DNA from 4 places in the Oceanobacillus sp. M60 genome. Region 3 is predicted to be linked to each of the others. Evidence: riboswitches for the same ligand, from Rfam matches in the RefSeq annotation. Region 3 holds a riboswitch; each other region holds the start of a gene.
The links. A riboswitch is a leader RNA that binds a small molecule or an ion and turns the genes downstream of it on or off. The one in region 3 is predicted to bind thiamine pyrophosphate.
Positions count from the first base shown of each region.

Region 1: another riboswitch for thiamine pyrophosphate. It lies ahead of ACW0TQ_RS12015 (acetylornithine deacetylase); the one in region 3 lies ahead of ACW0TQ_RS02295 (ABC transporter ATP-binding protein).
Region 2: another riboswitch for thiamine pyrophosphate. It lies ahead of ACW0TQ_RS16260 (lipoate--protein ligase family protein); the one in region 3 lies ahead of ACW0TQ_RS02295 (ABC transporter ATP-binding protein).
Region 4: another riboswitch for thiamine pyrophosphate. It lies ahead of ACW0TQ_RS03775 (thiamine phosphate synthase); the one in region 3 lies ahead of ACW0TQ_RS02295 (ABC transporter ATP-binding protein).

Region 1 is NZ_JBSSNH010000004.1:277,129-283,071, reverse strand. Features, by position in the region: gene ACW0TQ_RS12025 (S66 family peptidase) at 1-1,032, opposite strand, end outside; gene ACW0TQ_RS12020 (hypothetical protein) at 1,075-1,524, opposite strand; TPP riboswitch at 1,786-1,889, shown strand; gene ACW0TQ_RS12015 (acetylornithine deacetylase) at 1,971-3,239, shown strand; gene tenA (thiaminase II) at 3,279-3,947, shown strand; gene ACW0TQ_RS12005 (YpjP family protein) at 4,117-4,704, shown strand; gene ACW0TQ_RS12000 (NAD-dependent protein deacylase) at 4,822-5,532, opposite strand; gene htpG (molecular chaperone HtpG) at 5,690-5,943, shown strand, end outside.
Region 2 is NZ_JBSSNH010000006.1:271,847-277,789, reverse strand. Features, by position in the region: gene ACW0TQ_RS16275 (RluA family pseudouridine synthase) at 1-589, opposite strand, end outside; gene lspA (signal peptidase II) at 586-1,056, opposite strand; gene lipA (lipoyl synthase) at 1,277-2,221, opposite strand; gene ACW0TQ_RS16260 (lipoate--protein ligase family protein) at 2,214-3,056, opposite strand; TPP riboswitch at 3,251-3,353, opposite strand; gene ileS (isoleucine--tRNA ligase) at 3,485-5,943, opposite strand, start outside.
Region 3 is NZ_JBSSNH010000001.1:451,198-457,140, forward strand. Features, by position in the region: gene ACW0TQ_RS02270 (transposase) at 1-22, opposite strand, end outside; gene ACW0TQ_RS02275 (transposase) at 1-290, opposite strand, end outside; gene ACW0TQ_RS02280 (transposase) at 197-643, opposite strand; gene ACW0TQ_RS02285 (ABC transporter substrate-binding protein) at 929-1,942, opposite strand; gene ACW0TQ_RS02290 (ABC transporter permease) at 1,944-2,684, opposite strand; gene ACW0TQ_RS02295 (ABC transporter ATP-binding protein) at 2,688-3,461, opposite strand; TPP riboswitch at 3,605-3,714, opposite strand; TPP riboswitch at 3,819-3,919, opposite strand; gene ACW0TQ_RS02300 (alanine/glycine:cation symporter family protein) at 4,570-5,937, opposite strand.
Region 4 is NZ_JBSSNH010000001.1:768,157-774,099, forward strand. Features, by position in the region: gene ACW0TQ_RS03750 (hypothetical protein) at 1-28, opposite strand, end outside; gene ACW0TQ_RS03755 (ThiF family adenylyltransferase) at 248-1,270, opposite strand; gene ACW0TQ_RS03760 (thiazole synthase) at 1,260-2,030, opposite strand; gene thiS (sulfur carrier protein ThiS) at 2,035-2,238, opposite strand; gene thiO (glycine oxidase ThiO) at 2,235-3,371, opposite strand; gene ACW0TQ_RS03775 (thiamine phosphate synthase) at 3,386-4,114, opposite strand; TPP riboswitch at 4,110-4,205, opposite strand; gene ACW0TQ_RS03780 (suppressor of fused domain protein) at 4,325-5,386, opposite strand; gene ACW0TQ_RS03785 (class I SAM-dependent methyltransferase) at 5,441-5,943, opposite strand, start outside.

The sequences.
Region 1 (5,943 bases), on a different contig from region 3:
ATCTGTCACAGCTGCTTCCAAAATTGAAAAGGATACCTGATTACAATCAATTCGTGCTAATCTTCCATATGGAATGGGCGTTTTTGGTTCGGTATGTCCAAAAGAAACCCCATATAACACTGGGAGGTCATTCAGCCTGTTTTCTGCTAAAACAGATAGAATAACTTCCTTGTACGCCTCGTAATGTACTTCCCCATAAGGCTTGGCAACAATCATTCCATTCGCTTGGTGTAGAATCCCCTGAGCGGCATAATTTCGAAGCCATCTTTTAATTAATTCTGGATCCGTTTTTTCCTCTGATGTTTCAAAAAAGAGAATGCTGTTTTGCCATGCTTCCTGCTGCGGCCAAATGGCTGTTCCTTTAGCAAATTCAAGTACTTCGATACAGCCGCCGATGAGGTTCCCTTTTGCGATACCGTTTCCTTGCAGCAGTTCGTAACCCTGATTAGGGTGCATTGTTCTGGCAATAGACTTATTGGAAATATCCCACTCTAAAAATTCACTTGTCCACTTTTCCGGTGCAGGGATGCCGCCGACCGCTTCTGCTTCAAAAAGCATGCTTTGAATGGCTTGCACCGTATAATCATCCATCGCCACATTTTCTGCAAAATCTGTCATGATTGCTGGTCCGTAGAAGGAGGATAAACCAGCATGGAAGCAGAATAAATGAGCAATCGTCGTATCAGAAAATCCCATGAAAATCTTTGGATTTTGACGGATAATCTCAAAATCGATATAGGGAAGCAGACGAATACTGTCATCACCGCCAATATTAGAGATAATCGCTTTGATTTCAGGGTCTTTGAATGCAGTCATTAAATCTTCGGCCCGTGCCTCGGGATGTTCATCTATATAAGTTTGTCCTTTTAAGCTGTTAGGCATTGGAACGACTTCAAGCCCAAACACGCTCTCTAAGCGTTCCACACCCTGCTGGTAGCGCCAGCTTAAGGAGGGCTCGCCTGCTCCGCCCCAGGAGAGGCTGACAGTCGCTGCCTTATCTCCTGGAGATAATTTTGCCGGCTGCATAAGCATAAGAAATACTCCTCTCAGAAAATTGTATATCTTATGTATTCGTTATTTATTGGAGAAATCCTTTTTCTGTTTCCTATAAAAAGAGCCTGTTTTCTTCTTTCTTCGCATTAAAACAGGTGCATATATTAATAAAGCCGTAACGATGAGAATGCAGCTATAAATAATAAAGCTGGATCCGAAAAAATCTCTAAATTTAGTCCCTGCTATGTGTGCTTTATAAGGCTGTCCTTCAGGATATTGAACATCAATGACATGGTTAGCCTGAGAAAATATACGAGAAGATACTTCTTTGGAAACCATAACCTCCTTGTTTATGTCTTCTGCGTAGAAAGATAAATGCAAATAGTATGAACTTGTGCTATAGCGGCCAGCATTATAGTCATATTCCCTATCCGAAATATAGGCTTCGGTTTCTATTTGGTCTCCGCTATGGGACTGCACAATACTAACGATAGATTTTCCCATAAAGACATATGCCATTAAAAATACCAAGCAAACGATTCCCAATAGAGAAAAGAGAAACAGTGAAGCTGCTTTATCCTCTAATTTTTTTAGCAGTGGTATATGTTCGAGATTATAAGTAATGAAACCGAAAGGATAGATACTAAAGACGACGATGACAATAAGACATATTGCGCAAAAAAGCAGCAATATGTATACAGACAATGGACAGTAGAATCATCCTTCCTTTTAAATTCTGCTTTACGCTTCCAGAACTGTATGGTAATCTGAAATGGATAAATACATACGCAATGGATCCACTAGGGGTGCTTATTAAGCTGAGAGAGGCATATTGCCTTGACCCTTACCAACCTGATCTAGTTCGTACTAGCGGAGGGAAGTGGGCGGAATATGCCTATAGGCAAATGAACCAAACTTTTCTGCCGCTTTCTATATCAGGAGGCGGCTTTTTTGCGTGCTGAAAAGGAGGTTTTTGAATGGATAGGGTAATTCAGGAGGTTCGAAATCGAGAAGACGAGTTAATAGCGCTTGTCAGCGATTTAATTCGTTTTGAAACGCCAGCCCCGCCTGCAAGAAATACAGAGGCTATCCAAGCTTACATTGCGAACTACTTGAAGGAAATGAATTTTGAAACAGAACAATGGGAGGTTTATCCCGGTGACCCGAATGTCGTCGGCTGTTTACGTGGAACTGCTTCCGATACATACAACAGCTTGATTCTTAATGGGCATGTGGATGTCGCTTCTATAGAGGAAGGTGAAAACTGGAAGCATGCGCCATTTCAGCCAGCAGTGGAAAGACGTACATTATTTGGGCGGGGTGCAGCAGATATGAAAGGCGGTCTGGCAGCGTGTTTATTTGCGATGCGCATATTGCATGACCACCAGATTCGCCTTGGCGGGGATGTTATTCTGCAGTCCGTCATTGGGGAAGAGGTTGGAGAAGCAGGGACGAAGCAATGTGGAGAACGCGGGTATACAGCGGATTATGCCATCGTTGCAGATACAAGTCATTGTGAAATACATGGGCAAGGAGGCGTTATTACCGGCTGGATCACAGTGAAAAGTCCAATCACGCACCATGATGGTACACGTCGCCAGCTCATTCATGCAGGCGGCGGGATGAAAGGGGCCAGCGCCATTGAAAAGATGAATAAGCTCCTTACTGCGTTGCAGGAGCTGGAGCGACATTGGGCAGTGACCAAATCCTATCCAGGCTTTCCCCCAGGAACCAATACCATCAACCCGGCAGTGATTGAAGGAGGCAGACATGCTGCTTTTATTGCTGATGAATGCCGCCTATGGATTACCGTTCATTATTATCCCGATGAGACTGCTGAGCAGGTTGCTGCAGAAATTGAGTCCCATTTACGCAAGACGGCTGAAGCGGATGTCTGGATGCGGGATAATCCACCCGCCTTTGAATGGGGAGGCGAATCGATGATTGTGGACCGCGGTGAAATTTTCCCGTCTTTCTCCGTAGATAAAGAACATGCTGCTTTTGCGATGTTACAGGAGAGTCATAGCAAAGCCTTTGGCGAGGAAGCGAAAGTCCGAATGTCTGAAACAGTAACCGATGGCGGCTGGCTTGCAGCATACGGGATTCCGACGGTCTGCTATGGACCGGGTGAATTGAAGCATGCCCATGCCGTGGATGAGCAGGTAAATATCGACGAGTTAGTAGATTATACAGTGTCCCTGCTGCGATTTATTTTGAAATGGTGTCAAACAGAAAAACAGGAATAAGGCATTTATAAAAATGATAGAAAAAGGAGTGCATAGAACATGAAATTTACAGAACGTATTCGCAAGTCAGCAGATTCGATTTGGGAGAAAAGCCACCAGCATCCGTTTGTGCAGGGAATTGGAAATGGAACACTCGATATGGAGTCATTTAAATTCTACATGTGTCAGGATTACAAGTATTTGATAGAGTACTCAAAAGTAATCGCGATGGGAACGGTGCTTGCAAAAGATTTAGATACCATGTCCGGCTTTGCTAAATCGCTGGATGAAACCCTGAATTTCGAAATGGATCTTCATCGCCAGTATGCCGAGCGTCTCGGTATTTCCAGAGAAGAATTAGAATCTACGGTTCCAGGGCCTGTAACGCTTGCCTACAGCAGTAATATGCTTGCAGAGGCACAGAAAGGTTCTTTAGCAGACTTAATTGCAGCGATTCTGCCATGTGCCTGGAGTTATTATGAAATTGGTCTGGAGCTGGCAAAAAAGCCGGGTGCACTGGAGCATGAACAGTATGGGGAATGGGTGAAAATGTACAGCTCGGATGAATTTGGTTCCATCGGCAAGTGGCTGATTGAAAAATTAGACGAGCTTGCGGAAGGCTGTACAGAAGCAGAACTGAATCATTTAGAAGCTATTTTTCTGAATACGAGCCGCTATGAATATATGTTTTGGGATATGGCATATAAGCGTGAAGGCTGGCCGGTATAAGGTAAAATCACCCTATATGATTTCTTGAGTTGTAAAAAAATGTATAAGCAGAATGTTCCGTATAACAAATTATTTTCTTCCAATATTCAAAAAAGTAGAATGGTTGGATAGACAAGAAATGGATTCATGGTAAAATAAAGAAAACGGATACGGAAGATGGGTGAAGCAGATGAAGCTCTGGTGGAGAAAAATAGCAGTCATATTTATAACAATTTTAACATTGGGTATCTATACGCCAACAAATCTTTTGGAAGTCGACGCCAATAAGCGGGATGACAGCAGCGTATCTTCTTCATCAGATATCGAAACAACATCTGTTATCGAGGAAACCACCCAATCATACAATGTAGAAGACCCAAGAGAAGCTTTTCTTGGCCACCTTCATGAAGAGGCGAAAAAATTGAGTATCGAAAAATTTGGAACGAGGATTGCGGGGAAGGTCGAGGATGAATTTTCTGCTATGATTTTACCGCAGATGGAATTGGTGTTGTCTGATCTTGTCGAGCATTCTGCCATATATAAGGATATAGCGATTACGGAAAAACCTTCAGACGGCTATGGGGAGCGGATTTTCAATGTTTCCAATAACAGCACCGGCAAAACATTGGCAAAGTTTCATGTACGCAGGGAAAACCGACCATTGGAAGGGTATTATTTTAATTTTCATTACCATTTAAGTGAGGATGGATTCCAAAAGCATTATCATATCGGGGATATTTATTGGAATAAGAATACACCGCCTAAATGGATGGCATAAGATCAAAATTTTGGGGCTGAGGTTACTCGCCTTGCTTAAAACAAATAGAGCTGTATTTATTTTAATCCATCAAGAAAGGCAAGGAAGCGTGCAGCGCTTCCTTGCCTTTTATCTGTTTTATAATAATTGATCCGTTTCTCCTAAATAAGCCCCAATCTTCCGGTCAAAAACAACTTCATCTGCAAACTCATCTAATGGTGTTTTCTCCTGGTTGACAATGACAAGTTTGGCGCCATTTTGTTTTGCGATTTCCGGGAATTGGTTGGCTGGCGTAACCGATAGAGAGGAACCTAGCACGATAAATAAATCGGCTTTCTTTGCATGCTCAAACGCAGCAGAAAAGGCATCCTCAGGGAGCATTTCCCCAAATAATACAATAGAAGGTCTGAGTATTCCGCTGCAGGAACAGTGATAGTCTTCATTTAAATAAGCAGAACTGTCGTAGATTTTCCCACAGCTTTGGCAATGCAGCTCTTGCAGGGTTCCATGAAGCTCATGAACGTGTCTGCTGCCTGCAGCCTGATGAAAACCGTCCACATTTTGGGTAATAATCGATTGGATCAGTCCATTATTTTCCCAATCGGCAAGAATGTGATGTCCTTTATGCGGACCAACTTCTTTGACGCCCAGGACGCGCTCCCGATAAAATTCGATAAAATCCTCTACGTGATGATTTAAAGCATCTACACTTGCGATTTTGCTTGGGTCTTTCTTTCTCCAAAGTCCCCGGTTTGTGGAACGAAAGTCAGGCAGCCCACTCTCTGTAGACATTCCTGCGCCAGTGAAAACGACGGTATGTTTGGAATCTTTTAACCATTCATGAAGCATCGAGACCCCTCCTCTTCTATATATTTTCTATTATACATGTTGTTTAGGCTATATGCGACTAATATTGACAGTTAAAATAGAATATGGTATTCATGTAATAGAGGTTTAGCACTCTGTGAGAGAGAGTGCTAAAAACAGAAAAAGGAGAGAGCGCATTATGGCAAAGCACGAGTTTAAAGCAGAATCACAGAAATTATTAGATATGGTCATCCACTCCATTTATTCACAACGGGAGATTTTCTTGCGTGAATTAATCTCTAACGCAAGTGATGCTATTGACAAGATTTATTATAAAGCATTAACGGATGATGCTTTAACATTCGATCAAAGCAATTACTATATCAAACTGATTCCTAATAAAGAAAAACGTACGTTGACTGTAGTAGATACGGGAATTGGAATGACAAAGGA
Region 2 (5,943 bases), on a different contig from region 3:
GACGGTCTTTCGGATCTCTGCCGATCGGTGCATCGATTAACCCGGTCTCATGGCCAATTTCTCCATGAACAATTGCTTCATACGTTCTTTTTAATGTCTTTTCCTGCAGCTGCTCTGATAGATACTGATGGGCGTAGTCATTCTTCGCAGCAACTAAAAGTCCGCTCGTATCCATATCGAGACGGTGGACAATCCCGGGGCGCTCCACACCGTTAATTCCTGATAAATCAGTGCAATGATATAATAACGCATGGACCAATGTCCCGGTATGATGACCTGCAGAAGGATGGACAACCATCCCTTTTGCTTTATTCACCACCAGCAGGTCCTCATCTTCATAAACGATATCTAAAGGAATATTTTCCGGTTCTAAAACAAGCGGTTTGGTTTCAGGTATTTCCCATGTAAGGCTTTCTCCGGTTTGGCATTTTTGATTTGCTTTCACTGCTTCTCCATTCAGCTTGACATTGCCTTCTTCAATCCAGCCCTGAATTTGAGAACGCGAATATTCATGCAGCACATCCGCCAGTATTTTATCCACTCTTTTTTTATGCTCTGTTTCTGTCACTGTATGCTGGTTTACTGTCATTTTTTCTCTTTCCCCCGCTTTCTCTCATCCAAAATAATTGCAATCATCACAATCACCACACCAATTGTAAGAGATGCATCTGCGACGTTGAATATCGGAAAATTATAATTAAAAATATAGAAGTTTGCAAAGTCTACTACTTCTTGATATAAAATACGGTCGATGAAATTCCCGACCGCCCCTCCAATCAATACACTGACCCCGACAGCAATCAGGCGGTCCTGTTTTCCATGTGTATGTAAAAAGTATATTAACCCGGCAATCACAATAACCGTAATAATGTAAAATAACGTCATTTGTCCTTCTAAAATACCCCATGCTGCTCCTGAATTCCGATGTGAGGTAATATAAAAGAAGTCCTCCACAATCGGGATTGATTCACCTATTTCCATTCGTGCAGCAACAAGCCATTTTGTCCATTGATCTATCCCAATCAGGACAAGTGTAATCAGATAATATCTCCACATGTTCATTTCTCCAATCTAAAGCAAATCTGCGCCTTTTCAGGGTTCGTTTACCAAGCTTTCTTTATCTTATCCTTTCTGCTGGTAATTTTCAAGAAACAATACGGCTTTCCTTCTTTCTGACAGCTGCATTCATCGGTTCGTAAGCATATGAGCATATAAAAAATCCCCTCCGGCCGTTTTATAAACGGGCAGAGAGGAATATTATCAGAAAATATATCATTTAAAATTGAAAATCAACCTTTGTATCTTCCTGTGACTCATAGCCTTTCATATATTTAATTCGCCTTTGGGCGGCTGACTGGCTTACTTGTTCATCCGCGTGGTAGGAGGAGCGTACTAACGGTCCAGCTTCACAATGCGAGAAGCCTTTTTCAAGGGCGATATTTTTCAATTCTTCAAACTCATCGGGATGATAGTACCGTTCCACATTTAAATGCTTTTTGGTCGGCTGTAAATATTGCCCGATAGTAACTATATCCACATCATGCGCCCGCAGGTCATCCATTGCCTCGATAAGTTCTTCTTTTGTTTCTCCCAAGCCTACCATAATACTTGATTTCACAGGAGTGTCCGGAGCAATTTCTTTAACACGCTGTAACAGCTGCAAGGACCGGTCATATCTTGCAATTGCCCGAACACGTTTCGTTAAACGTCTCACCGTTTCAATATTATGATTGAAAATATCCGGTTCGCTGTCCATCAGTGTATGTAAGCTTTCATAGTCCCCTTTCATATCCGAAGGGAGAACTTCTATTGTACAGCCTGGATTCTGATGACGAACTGCACGGACTGTGTTGGCAAAAACAGCAGCTCCCCCGTCCTCCAGGTCATCACGCGCAACTGCTGTTATAACGACATGCTTTAATCCCATAATTTCAACAGAGTCAGCGACCCGCTTTGGTTCTCCCAGGTCAACTCCGCTTGGAAGACCAGTTTTTACGGCACAGAATCGGCAGCCGCGTGTACAGGTATCTCCTAAAATCATGAAAGTTGCCGTTTTTCGCTCGCTCCAGCATTCATAAATATTCGGACACTTTGCTTCCTCACAAACTGTGTTCAGCCGTTTATCCCGCATTAAGTTCTTTAATTTTTTGTATGATTCATTGGTGTTGATTTTTGTTTTCAGCCATTCTGGTTTACGAATATATTCTGATTGTTTAGCCAATGCCAGCACGCTCCTTGTTTGAGTTGATATTCCACGCTTCCGTTTCATACTTTGATTGTGCTAATTGCTCTACTTCATCCCACTCAGCCTTGGTTAATTGCAGAGGATGAAATTCTAAACCTAAACCTTCCTTGAACCCTTCTTTGAATGCATCCGTCAGCATATCATACCGATGCTCTCGATTCGTTAATTGATTAATCGTCACCGCTTTTTTAGAAAATGCTGCCCGGCTTCGTTCTCTTATTTTTTCGGAAGAGAATACAAATAAATCAAAAAGCATGTTTGTATTCATGCTCATAGGAATAGACCCATGCTGCATCAATACACCTTTTTTCCTTGTCTGTGCGTTTCCAGAAAGCTTTTTACCGTCAACAACCATTTCATAGAACGCAGGTTTTTCGAAGCATATTGCTGTCCTTCCTCTGGCACTTTCTCTGTCCAGTGTTGCATATTCTGCAGGAATCCCTAAATTGCGATATCCTTCAAATATTCCTTCTGCCAGTACATGGTAGGCCTCTTGTACAGATACAGGAATATCTGGATCACTCTCTGTAATAACCAGACTATACGTTAATTCATCGTCATGAAGCACAGCACTGCCGCCGGTCAAACGACGGACGAACTGACACTGATGGCGCTCCACTGCTTCCAGATCAATTTTCTTATCGACTTTTTGAAAGTAGCCAATCGATAAACTGGGCTTTTCCCAGCCATAGAAACGTAATGTCGGCGGAATTTTACCTTCTTGATGCCAATTGATCAAGCACTCATCAAAAGCCATGTTCCATGCAGCACCACGGAATCCTGTATCGATAAACGCCCACTGTTTCTTCAATTTCGTCACCTCCAATGAACAAATTACTTGTTGCAGGAGCTGCTCCCTGTTATGCCAAGCTTCTTAGCGGCCCTTCCTGATCATTAAGCTTAAAAGATACAAGCGAAATGGGGAATATATTCAATAAAAAAAGAGCCCATTCCATAGAATGCAGCCTTTGATAGATTTATTGATAAATGGATAAATTATCTAATTCCTTATCGACTGCACATTCCCCACGCTAGGATTATCTAGTTCGGGTGCCAAGGGTCAATACAGAATGTCTTTCTCAGCTTAACAGCTCCCCCAGTGCATAATACTTATTCAGTTTACAAATTAAGTCTACTGGTAATTTTTATAATTGTAAAGAAAAATACAATAATTAGCATTTACAATTTGCAGATATGTAAAAACAGGAGCCAGCTTTTGAGAAAGCTGGCTCCTGTTTTTTAATTCTCATAATTTTCTTTGACAACACTGGCACATCTAGCACATAGTGTTGGATGATCTTTGTCTTCGCCTACTGTTTCTGAAACAACCCAGCAGCGTTCACACGTTTCTCCAGGATGTTTTTCAACAGCAACCTCAACATAATCATATGCTTTGCCTGTTCCTTTTTCATCTGCGATAACTGCTTCTGAAACAATAAAGTATTGATGCAGATGCGAAATGTTTTCAAGCACCTGCTTCGTTTCTTCATCAAGCGGCACGATTGTAATTTTAGCTTCCAATGATTTCCCGATAACCTTTTCGCTTCTTGCTTCTTCGAGTGCTTTCAGAACATCATCTCTTACTTCCATAAAGTGACCCCATTTTCCGACAATGTCTTTTGCACCTGCAACCTCCCGCGGCTCAGGAATATCTGTTAAGTGAACCGTTTCTTCCTCCACTCCAGGAATGTATTCCCAAACTTCTTCCGTTGTATGCGGAATAATTGGAGCAAGCAATTTCACAAGTGTTGTTAAAATTTCATAGTAGCCTGTTTGAAGACTGCGGCGGCGCGGGTGGTCTGCAGCTTCAATATACAGGATATCCTTCGCAAAATCTAAATAGAAGGAGCTTAAATCAACAGCACAGAAATTATGGACTTGGCTGATTACTGGTGCAAATTCAAAGTGCTCATAATTATCACGTGCATTATTTAAGATCTGCTGCAGACGATAAAGCATATAACGGTCTACTTCCTGCAATTCTTCATCCTTCACGCGATCTTTGCTAGGATCAAAATCAGCAAGGTTCGCCAGTAAGAAACGGAAGGTATTCCGGATTTTACGATAGCTTTCTGAAGTCTGTTTTAAAATAGCATCCGAGATACGCACATCTGCCTGATAATCCACGCTGGAAACCCACAGACGCAAAATATCAGCACCTAATTGTTTTTGTACTTTGGACGGATCAACCGTATTTCCTAATGACTTACTCATCTTGCGGCCATTTCCATCCAGGGCGAACCCATGACTGATAATATTTTTAAATGGCGCTTTACCCGTTACTGCGACGGAAGTAGATAATGAAGAGTTAAACCAGCCGCGATACTGATCACTTCCTTCTAAATATACATCAGCCGGACGATCAAGTTCTTCCCGGTTCATCAGTACACCTTCATGTGAGGAGCCTGAATCGAACCAAACATCCATAATATCGACTTCTTTAGTAAACTTGCCATTTGGACTATGCTCTGATGTAAATCCATCCGGCAATAAATCCTTCGCTTCTCTTTCAAACCAGACATTGGAACCATGCTCACGGAAGAGTTCGGATACATGCGAAATCGTTTCATCTGTAATGATTGCTGTTCCGTCTTCCCCATAAAATACTGGAATCGGAACTCCCCAGGCACGCTGTCTGGAAATACACCAATCCTCACGGTCTCTCACCATATTATAAAGTCTTGTTTCTCCCCAATGCGGATACCAATGCACTTTTTTAATTTCATCAAGAATATCCTGACGGAAATCTTTAATAGATGCAAACCACTGGGAAGTTGCACGGAAGATAGTTGGTTTCTTTGTTCTCCAGTCATGCGGATAAGAGTGTGTGATAAATTCTAATTTTAATAAGGCGCCATTCTCATCCAATTGTTCTGTGATAACTTTATTTGCTGCATCGTAAAATAAACCTTCAAATCCTGGCGCTTCACTCGTAAAGACACCCTTTTCATCCACTGGGCAAAATGCATCGATTCCATATCTGCGGCAAACATAGAAGTCATCTTCCCCGTGACCAGGAGCTGTATGAACACATCCAGTCCCCGCATCAGTTGTAACATGTTCTCCAAGCATAACAAGGGATTTACGATTGTAAAATGGATGCTGTGCTTCTACACGATCCGCTTCCTGCCCTTTGAATTTCTTCACAACCGTTACATCTTCCCAGCCTAATACTTCTTTCACATCTTCTAATAAAGCTTCTGCAATGACATATTTTTCATCATTTACTTGTGCTACTACATAGCTTAAATCAGGATGTAAGCTGATTCCTAAGTTCGCTGGAAGCGTCCAAGGAGTTGTCGTCCAGATAATAATCTTCTCGCCGCCGTCAAGCACATCTTTTCCATCCGTTACTTCGAAGGAAACATAGATAGATGGAGAGCGTTTATCTTGATATTCGATTTCTGCTTCTGCAAGGGCAGATTCAGAAGACGGAGACCAATATACCGGCTTAAGTCCTTTATAAATATAGCCTTTTCGTGCCATTTCTCCAAACACCTTAATTTGAGAAGCTTCATAATCCTTCGTTAAGGTGATATATGGATTATCCCAATCACCACGTACACCTAATTTTTTAAATTGTGTACGCTGGCTGTCAATTTGTCCAAGTGCATATTCTTCACAAAGCTTGCGGAATTCTGCAACAGACATTTCTTTCCTTTTTACTTTCTTTTTCGCTAATGCTGTTTCAATCGGCA
Region 3 (5,943 bases):
GTATGCCGAATGTTCCTTCCACCTGAATGGGAACGATTCATACGGTACAGCTTGCCTGCTTCTGTTAGAATATTTTCTTGTGCTGTTTCTCGGTAAGCCAGAAATTCCTTAGCTACATGCAGTTGACAATTCCCTTTCGCTTTCGTACATTTTTCTTTAAGCGGACAATCGGAACAGTCTTCACATTCGTAGACCGTTACTTGAGATTCGTAGCCTGTCTGTGAAGTTCGTGTATAGTTTCTAATGACTTGTAACTTCCGATCATTGGCACAGGTGTAGGGTATCTGTATTTTTGTCGTAAGCCATGTTTTCCCGATGTTTGATATCCTTTTTTGAAAGAAGCTTTTTTCTTGCGTTCATGATTTTGCAGCTTGGTATAGCCCGTCTGCTTTTGCTTCTTTAAATAGACATAATTTTCTTCGCTTTCATATCCAGAATCCGCAACAATATGACGATACGTGAAAGGGAGGTTTTCCTTTAAATATTGAAGCATCGGAATCAACGTAGCTGTGTCGTTACGATCGGAAAAGACATCTATTCCCACGATAAATTCTGCGTCTACAGCGGCTTGGACATTGTAAGCTGGTCGAATGATCAGGAGCTGCATATCCTTGAAGAAGCCAGCGAAAATTGATATTTTCATCGTTCCAATAAAAAGAAAAACACCGAAACCATAAAAAACTGCACGGAAAAAGCGTTGATCATCGTCGGCATAATGGGCTAATTAGGAGATTCGTCAAAAAAAGGACACACAATGAACGTATATTCTAATACCGTACATTACGCAGTTCGAAAATTGACTGAAAATACCTTTTCGCAGAATTTTTTGATGAGGTAATCTAGGCAACCTTATCAAGAAATTCCATTCCAGCCCTATATAATGACTTCATATAAAGTGTTACATTTCCTATTGCCATTTAGGATATTATTATTCAATATTGATAAATATATCATCGATGTTTGGAATTTCTTTAATTACTCCATATTCCTTTAACCATTTTGCTGTTTCTTCCCATGAAGCTTTTTCTTGTGATCCAAAACCTTGCTCTGATTCCATTTTTGGTAAGAGAATAGACAAGCTTTCTGTTTCTATTTCTTTTTCTAAGGGAAAGTTTCCTTCATCCTGGTGATCAAGCAGGATTTGCAGTGCCTCTTCTTCATTTTCAATCATGAAATCATATCCTTTTCGTGCAGCCCGCCAAAATGCTTCAATATTTTTCTGTTCCTCTTCCCATGTCTCGTCACTGGTAACAGCGACAATTTCATAAAAGTGAGGAACCCCGTAATCTACTGGATTAATAAAATCAATATCATAGCCTTCACTGCGCAGAACTGGCACTTCATGGTTTACATACATACCACTTACAGCATCAACCTGCTCAGAAATAAGAGAAGAACCCAATTCAAATTCCACATTCAGCATATCTACTTTTTCATAATCTCCACCGTCATGTTCAACAATTGTTTGAACAATTGCTTCATTAACAGGAATTCCAGGATACCCTACCTGCTTCCCTTCTAAATCTTTCGGAGAATTTACCGGATCATCGGAATGGTAAACAATGTGATTTAATGGCTCCCGAACAATAGCAGCCACGGATTTAACAGGGATATTTTCATTTGCTCTTGCTGCAATCACATCAGGCTGGTAATATAATCCCATCGTCACATTGCCTGAAGCTGCAAGTGACAGCGGATCTGTCGGATTTGCTGGAAATTGAATATCAACATCGATTCCCTCTTCTTCAAAATACCCTTTCTCTTCTGCTACGTATAGATAACTATGTACAGCATTCGGGTACCAATCAAGCATAATAGAAACGGTATTTGTTTCTTTTACGTTTTTATTATCCTCTGCTATAGATTCTTCCTTTTCATTTCCACAAGCACTTAAACTAATAAAGATTATTAGAATACCAACTATTATTGATAATTTTTTCATATTAAGATCTTCTCCATTTCAATATATATTTTTCTAATAAAACAACAGTAATAAACAATAAAATTCCAATCAAAGAAAGAAGGACAATCGGAGCAAATACACCCGCTCCATTAAACTGTGTCATCATCCGACGACTAAAATACCCTAAACCAGCTTGTGCACCCAGCCACTCTCCAATTGCCGCTCCAATCACGCTCATTGGCACCGCTACTTTTAGCCCTGAAAAAAAAGAAGGCAGTGCGGATGGGACTTCTAATTTGAAAAAAAGAGCACTTTTAGATGCACCTAATGTTTGAAATAATTCTTTCAGCTCTTTACTTGTTGATCGAAAACCATCGAAAGTACTGACGGTAATTGGAAAAAAGGTAATGATAATTGTAACGATAACTTTACTCCAGATGGAATAACCGAACCAAAGTACAAAAATGGGCGCCAATGCAATAATAGGAATAGTTTGTGATGCAATTAAAATAGGATAAATCGCTTGTTGTAATGTTTTAGATAGATTCATGCTTATTGCTAAAGCAACTCCCAGTACCAATGAAATCCCAAGACCAATGATAATAACAGCAAGCGTCATAGGAAGATGATGCAACAAGAGCTCTGTTTTTAATTCCCATAGCTTCTTCACGATTTCGGTTGGCGCTGGCAAAATAAATGATGTAGCGACAAACCCCGCTCCCGCTTCCCATATAAGCAAAAAGATTGTGATTAAAATAATAGAATAAAGATAATTTTTCATGCATTACACCCTCATCCGAAACTGATCTAGTAAATCATTTTTTAGCTCCGTCACTTCCTCTTTATCTAAATCGTATTGTCGTCTTGGACGTTCTAAAGGTACTTTAATTTCTTTTAATGTTGTAAATGGGGTATCCGTAATGACGAAAATGCGGTCAGACAAAAATAATGCTTCTGAAATATCATGTGTTATAAACAAAATAGTAGATTGCTGTTGTTCCCATTGTTCTAATAACCATTCCTGCATATATAACCTGGTCATTGCATCTAAGGCTGAAAAAGGTTCGTCCAACAACAACACATTAGATCCGGATAACGTGGCTCTTAAAAAGGAAACCCGTTGCCGCATCCCCCCAGATAATTCATGAGGGTATTTATTCTCGTATCCTTTTAACCCAAAGGCCTCCAGCAAGTTTTGAACAGTTCTTCTATCGAGATGATTTTCCTTTTGCAGTTCCAATGGAAGAGCTGCATTTTGTTGAACAGTCCGCCATGGCATCAATAAATCCTGTTGAGGCATATAACCAACTTTTCCAGAACGATTGGTTACTGGATCCTCGTTTAAATAGATAGTTCCGCTTTTCAGTTCCTCCAATCCGACAATTAGACGGAAAATTGTCGACTTGCCGGACCCACTTGCACCGATAATGCTTACAAATTCACCATCCGCAATAGAAAGATTCATATTTTTTAATATAGGAATTTTCCCTGCATCATTTTTGTAATAGAAATTTACGTTTTGAAACTGAAGAGCTATTTTTTTATTTTGTTCTCTCATCCTTCGTTCTCTACCTTCTTTCTAACAAAGAGTGTATTATTATGTCTTAAAAGCAATCATCAGCTAATCGAAAATGCATCCCTCCTTCCAAATAAAAAATACCCCAGACATGAAGCCCAGGGTACATACATTTCCTTATGATAGAAATTACTTTGCATGTTCCCTACGCTGGTCTCAACCAGATCAGGTTCTAAGGGTCTATATCTTACGGATAGTATCTCAACCAGCAACACTGGTCCCCCTACATTCTTATTAAATTGGTATCTCTTTTATTGAATTTATGACATAAGCATTAAAAAACCCATTCAACGAATACAGATGAATGGGAAATGAATACATAACTAGATTATTATCTACTTAAGTAAGTCATCACTTCCCTACGTTAGTCTTAACTAAATCAGGTTATAAGAGTCAAGTTTCCTTTCTCAGCGATAAAAATCGCTCCCCTAGTGATTATAGAAATATGAAATTTTTGATTCTATAAATGAACTTGTATGATTGAAAAATACGTTAAAATTCACAATGTTATTTTCATCAGCCACATCTATAGAGAACTGTAGGAAAAATAACTTAAAGTAGAATCTATTTAAACATATAAAATTATAATATGCAAATTATTCTAATTTATCTTTTAAAATCATGAGATTTGTTTGTATATAAAAAAAGATATATCCGCCTATTTTAATATGTTTTCAGGTGAAATTTGGTGAAATAATATAGGATATACAACGGTATAATAAAATAAAAAGAATAACTTTTACTGAGATACTCCTGTTATATGAGGATAGGAGCATCTATTATTTCTAAAGGTATTTTATAATAAATAAAACAGATTAAAAAGAACAGCTCAGCTTGGCTTACATAGCTGTCCTCTTGTAAACGGGACTCTTGTTACTGGAGAAGTGATATTATTTGGAAATCCTGAAGACAACCTTTTAGAACGAATAAATCCTATAGCTGCAATTAAATTCAATTATTGAGAAACCTAAAAAGTGACTTCCATGGATGCAAAGAAGTCACTTTTTATACGAATTGATTTCCCCTCAATTATTTCCTTTATATGTCCGATAGAAAATTACTGTAACTTTATCATTTATTACAGCAATCATTAACCAGCCAGCTTCTGCTTCCTCTCCTCCTCTTTTTCCTTTCTCCGTACTTCTCTAAATTTATTTGTTTCAGATACAATCACGCCGGATAATAAACAGAGCGCAATCAAGTTGGGCACTGCCATTAATCCATTGAATATATCCGCAAGATCCCATACTAACTGCACAGATTGAACCGCACCAAACAGGATAACCAGACAGAAAATGATTTTATAATAGATTGTATTTCGATCTCCAAAAATATAACCGAAGCATTTCTCCCCATAATAGGACCAGCCCAGAATAGTGGAATAAGCAAAGAAAATAAGGCCGAATACAACAATATAATTACCTAATCCAGGCAAGAAAAAGTCAAAAGCTTCTCCTGTAATGACAGGTGCTGCATCTGCTCCAAATTGCAAATGCAGCCCGCTCATCACCACAACAAGTCCGGTAATCGTACAAACCACGATCGTATCCAGAAATGTTCCTGTCATCGATACTAACGCCTGCCGCCCTGGATAATCCGTCTTCGCTGCCGCTGCCGCAATTGGCGCTGAACCAAGACCCGCTTCATTGGAGAACACCCCGCGGGCAATCCCGTATCGAATCGCTAAACCGATAGCTCCCCCGCCGACAGCTTCCGGATTAAATGCAGCCTCAAAAATAACTGCAAACGCCGCAGGAACTTCCGTAATATTTAAAATAACAATAATCAGTCCGCCAGCTATATAAAACAAAGCCAGAAATGGGACAAAGATAGCAGTTACTCTTCCAATGCCTCTCACTCCGCCAAGCAAAACTAATGCAGTGAGCGCCATCAAGATGATTCCCGTAACCCATGGGTTAATATTAAAAGTAGCTTGTAAGGAACCGGCAACAGTATTCGATTGCGTCATATTTCCAATTCCAAAGGATGCTAAAAAGCCAAACAGCGCAAACAAAACAGCTAACCATTTCCAGCCCAATCCCTTTTCAATATAATACATTGGACCGCCTGATATTTCCCCTTTATGATTGACGGTACGGTATTTAACAGCTAAGATAGCTTCACCATATTTTGTGGCCATCCCAAAAAATGCCGCCAGCCACATCCAAAATAGCGCACCAACACCGCCAAGGAGCACAGCTGAAGCAACTCCAGTCATATTACCAATTCCCAGTGTCGCCGCCATAGCAATCATCAATGATTGGAAATGAGAAATATCTCCTTTTTCGTTTTTGTCTTTATTTTTACTTTTAGAGAATGTTAATTTAAGCGCATAAGGTAAATCTCTTACTTGTAAAAATCCCAGACGCAATGTTAAAAATATTCCCGTTCCTACAATCAGTACGAGCGTAATCGGCCCCCAGACGATACCATTAACCGTATCCACTATTGCCTGTATGCTTTC
Region 4 (5,943 bases), 320 kb from region 3:
TCAGAGTAAGATATATACCTTTCTTCATTTTTTCTTCACCACTTTTATACAGAATAATTTTAATTCATATTCGTTTTTCTAAGTATAAAACAAAACTTCATTCAGCGGAAATTTTTCTTTTCTCCCGCTGAATGAGCCTGATTGAGTCAAGGAGTCAGTTCACCTGATTTCCTATCTAAATTAATATATTTTCCTTTTTTATACAGGGTGTGGAATTTTATGGGCGTTTCCCTGTGATAAAAGTTAATTATCCCAAATAGCGGTGATAGATATTTTTTGCTTCCATCTGGTCCATCGTCCCATGAACCAATGCTCTCCCGTCCTGAAACAGCACAATACGGAAGGAGTCCACTTCAAACGAAAGCAGATAAGGATTTTGAAACAGCTTGATCTGGTTATTCTTCTGCAGCTCTTTGGCTACTTCATTCAAATCTGTTTGTTTACGCTGCGGACGGAGTTGGACGGTATTTCTGCCGCATAACACAGCGGTTTTCAAATGAGAATCGTAAGCAAGGTTTGGATAGCTTCTTTTCTCTGAGCATGATGGACAATCCGCTTTGCGTAAGGAAGCTACCTCTATTTCCACATGCTCATTGTTCCAAAGATCAAAGGAAATGATTTTTCCTGATAAAGCCGCTTCGTTACCCGTCAATAGCTTTAACGCTTCTGTTATCTGCTGGGAGACCACCTTTTGCACAACCGGCTGAATAACGCCGACGCTGTCACAGGTAGCGCCATTAACTGGAATGTATTCCTGCAAGCATTGTAGACAGGGAGTTTTTTTAGGAACCACCGTGAAAGTAACTCCATAGCTTGCTACAATCGCTCCATAAATCCATGGTTTCTGATACTTTTGCGCCATATCATTCAGCAAAAGTCTTGTCTCAAAATTATCCGTCGCGTCGATGATAAGATCTGCTTCAGGCACTATTTTCCGCAATATATCCGCCTCAGCATCTCCAACAATCGCATCTATTTTGACATGACTATTCACTTCAGAAAGCCGTTGTCTGGCAGCAATTGCCTTGGGCATTTTCTGTTCCATATCCCTTTCACTAAACAGCTGCTGCCGCTGCAGATTACTTTCTTCTACATAATCCCGGTCTATTAATGTTATGTGGCCAATGCCCGCACGCGTTAAAGCTTCCGCACTGCTCGACCCCAGAGCGCCTGCACCGATAATCAGCACATGGCTTTGGCTCAGCTTCTCCTGGCCAGACTCGCCGATTGGCGCAAATAATATCTGACGATGATAACGATTAGTTTCCAACGCTGATCCCTTCCTCCGGGCTGCTGGCTACAGCATAATCTTTCATCGCAATCCTTCCCGCTTCATACCCCAGTCTCCCTGCTTCTATTGCATATTTCATTGCCTCTGCCATTTTTACAGGGTCATGTGCTCCGGAAACAGCTGTATTCAGTAAAACACCTTCTGCGCCCAATTCCATGGCATACGCTGCATCAGCAGGCGATCCAATCCCTGCGTCGACAATGACAGGCACTTTTGACTGCTCGATAATAAAAGAAAGATTTAATGGATTGATGATTCCTTGCCCGCTTCCAATGGGAGAAGCTCCAGGCATCACGGCGTGGGCTCCTGCTTCCTCCAGTTTTTTTGCTAATACCACATCATCTGAGGTGTAAGGAAGCACTGTAAAACCTTCTGCCACCAGTTCTTCTGTTGCTTTCAATGTCTCTACCGGATCAGGCAGCAACGTTTTATCACAGCCAATGATTTCCACCTTGACCATATCACATCGTCCTGAAGCGGCCGCTAATTTAGCAATTCGCACCGCTTCCTTCGCATCCTTTGCCCCTGCTGTATTTGGTAAAAACGTATAGCGGTCCACATCGATTTTTTCTAAAAAATTGGGCAGGGAAGGATCATAAATATTCATCCTTCTGACAGAAAAAGTGAGTACCTCTGTCTCTGATTTATCTACCGCCTGTTTTTGAATATCAAAATCCGGATATTTACCTGTCCCTAAGAATAAACGTGATTTAAATTGATAGTTTCCAACTGTAAGCATTTGCTTAACCTCCTCCAACAAAATGAACGATTTCTACCTTGTCTCCATTTTCCAACACCGCTTTTTCATGCTCTTCCTTCTGTAATATCTGCTGATTATGCTCGATAATCAAAGGTTTATCTTCCAATCCCAGAAAGTCGATTAAGCCTTTGACATGCTTTACCTCTTCCTGCACTTCTAATCCGTTGCCATTCACTGTGATTTTCATGTTGATTCACCTGCCTTTTCCAATTTTTTATTTTGACGGTCCGCATGAAAGCAATCATAATAAAGCGGGGAAACCGGCTTATTTTCTATTAAATCTGCCATATAAATTCCCGTGATAGGCGATAGTAAGATGCCATTTCGATAATGTCCCTTTGCCGCATATAGGCCTGGGATTCCCGGAATCTCGCCCAAGTATGGCAGTTCGTCAGCTGTAGATGGTCTGATGCCTGCCCACATTTTTCTTATCCTCGCCTCTGCCAGCTCCGGAACCATTTTCTGCGCTCGTGACAGCAGTCTCTGGACGCTTGCGGCATGGACATGCTTATCCATTTTTCCTGGTATGGAGGAGGCTCCAACAATCACCTTTTTTCCCTGCTTCGGAACAAGGTAACAGCCATCCATCCAAAGTGTTGATTGAAATAGCTTCTGGTCCAGTTCTAACAGCAGACATTCGCCCTTCACCGGAATCGCAGCATAATCTGCAGGCAGCAATTCATCTCCGAAAGCTCCTGTTGCAACAATAACCTGGACCGCTTCATAGATTGCCTCTGTTGTCCGGACACCATAAACCGTTTCATTTTCTATCAACAGCTCATTAACGCTTTCCTGCTCATGCAACACCGCACCATAATGAGACGCAGCCAGAGAGAAGGCTTTGGTCAGATGACGGGCGGAAACCTGACCATCATCCGGCAAATACAGGACAGCACGAAGATTCTCCGTCAGGCTTGGCTCCATTTTTTTCGCTTCTTCTACTGACAGTAAATACGCAGGGTTCCCCGCTTCCCGCTGGAAGGACGCGACGCTTTGCAGCTTGCTGTATTGCTGCTGATGAAAAGCAAGCTTCATGATTCCTTTATGAATATATTGAATATCTACTCCTGACGCTTCCTTCAGTTCCTCGGATAAATTTTTGAATAGCGCTCTGCTCTCATGTGCAAACCGAAAAAGCGGACTGTCTTCTGTAAACTCTCCTTGAGCGCCTAACATACCTGCTGCGGCACTGGAAGCCTCGCAGCCGATTTGATTCCTTTCAATGACCAGCACCCGATTGCCTCTTTTGGCCAGCTGATAAGCAATAGAGCAGCCAATAACTCCGCCGCCTACAATAATTTGATCAAACTGTTTATTCATCTTCTCCCTCCTTTTCATATATTCAACGCTTGCCGGTAAGCTCTGACAGTTTGGACCGGATCCTCTGCCTGCCAAATACCAGACATGACCGCGATGCCGGCTGCTCCTGCGGCAGTTACTTCTTTCGCCCGCTCAGGAGTAATCCCGCCAATAGCATATACCGGCACAGACAGCGCGTTAGTCATTTCCTGTAGTTCCGTTAATCCTCTGGGCTGCTGATTGGCTTTGGACTTGCTGGAATAAATATGGCCATACAGCACATAATCAGCTCCCTCCTGCTGCGCCTGCTCTGCCTCAGCTAAAGAATGAACAGACTTTCCTGCCTTCAATTCAGGGAAGCTTTCTTTTACAAGTGGAATGGAAGGACTGTGAAACGCCAGCTGAATACCTGCGCACTGCTTTATCACAGCAATATCTACTCTGTCATTCACTATTATTTTCTCTAATGGCAATCCGATATTTTCTAATGCACCGATGATTTCCAGAATGTCCTTCGCTGTCTTGTTCTTCTCTCTGATATGCAAATAACCAATCTCAGCCTGAATCCGCTTCACTATTTGCAAATGCTGCTCGGAAAAACTGCCATCACTGATCAAGTGCAGATGCCTGTCCATCTTCTTCTCCCCTTTCTTCCATTTTCTTGCTTCAGGATTGGCAGAAGAACGAAAAAGACCACTTATCCAGCTGAGGGATAAGTGGTCTTGATTATATACAAATTCATTGTTCGAATGATATATCGTCATGTTCCTGCCACTTCCCTACGCTAGTGTTAACCAGATCAGGTTCAAAGGGTCCGAGTATTCGTCTCAGCCAAAGGCTCCCCTAGTGTTGCTTATTTAATTTTCAGATTACAAATAAAGAATAACATATAATTTTTTATTTTCAAAGATATTCTTTCAAAAGTGTTTAGCGATTTATCAAGGAAATGTTATTTTACTTTCAAATGAGTTCTCTTACCCAATTACCTGAACAACATTTCCTTCATTATCTTTGATGTATGTTTTAACAATTTTTACAGCCAGCTGTTCAAACGAGAATAGTTCCGCCACACCTTCTTTAGGAATCAGCTTCTCACTCAACTCGATTGTACTCTGTTCATCTAAAATTAGACGCACCTTATCCTTCTCCATTGCATATTCTGACTTTTCCCCGGGCTCTATAGCAATGACAATATCAGGACCTGCCAATGTCAGAGCCTTTCCTTTCAAGAGACGCCCTCGCAGCACTTTACTTATGGTTTCGGTTTGTTTTGCCCCCAGAGTCAGCATTGCTGGTTTTTTTCTGAATAAGCCCTTTTTTTCTGGAGTCCACGATAAATTATCGTTAAATAGAAATCCTGTATTGGATCCTTCCCGTTCTCTTCCTTCATCAACTTTTTGGGAGACATCTGCATGATTTAGTAAAGAATCTCTTTTTAAATCGGTAATAAACGCGGGCATATATGGGGAACTGGCAGAGAGAACACCTCGTGTATTCCACGTCTGCATTGCTTCGAGCTCATCATTTGTGATACCAACCATCTGCAGAAATTGCACTTGACCATTTTCTGTTTCTATTGTACCAAGCTCAGAATCCGTAATAAATGCCAATGCAGTTAATGCCGTATCTGATTCCAAACAGATAGGACCATTTGCATCCATATAGTCTCCATTTTTAAAAACATTACCGCTGTTAAAAACATATCTTCCCAAATTCTGAAGCAGATTAAGCGCCCAGGCTGGCGGTTCCTCTTCCCCTTCTTCTTTTTTCAATCTGAACGTTAATTCAAACCCAAAACCGCTTACTTCTGGATTATCGGTTTCTTTTTCGTAAATCTCTGAAAATCCATATGTAACTATATGCCAGTGCAAGCCTGGCGTTTCTGATTGATAAGCGCTGATTCCATCTAATGGATCCGGTCCGCCCAGCGAATAAGAGATCACTGTTCCATAATGCTTCGGTTCCTGCTTCCCATAAATTGCTTCCATTGCATTATCAATTGCATCCCAGCCGGCTGCTTTTACTTCTTCACTCATTAAATTCCTCCTCTGTTTCCCTTTCCAAAAAGACGATTTTTTCTTTCTAAAACACTACCCCTTTGTCGAAATACAAAACATCTCTGCAAAATCAGTGACGATGGTTTTTTTAGGATTACGCTTCACATCATATCTCATTTTCTCTAACCCTTCTTGGTAATCCTGATCATCAATCAACGTTAATATGGATATGTCTCTATTCTCTGCATACCCCAGATAATCCGACACCCTGATTTTTTCTAATCGATATGTCATCTGCAGTTCTGTGTTAAACCCTCTTATTGAAAGCTCATCAAAAATAACTTCCTTTTCCCAAAACCTTTTTACGTCCTCTTCATATGCTGTTGGAAAATAATGATATACCCACCATTTTCTCATATCATGGATAGCAATATTATGCAGCTTGTATACACCGTTTTTCTTCAAGACACGATATATTTCATCAAGCGCTGCTTCCTTCTTTAAAAAATGATGAAAAGCATAATTATTGGAGATATAATCAAACTTTTCATTCTCGTAGGGCATATCTTCAGCTAAACCATGCACGAGTGAGACAT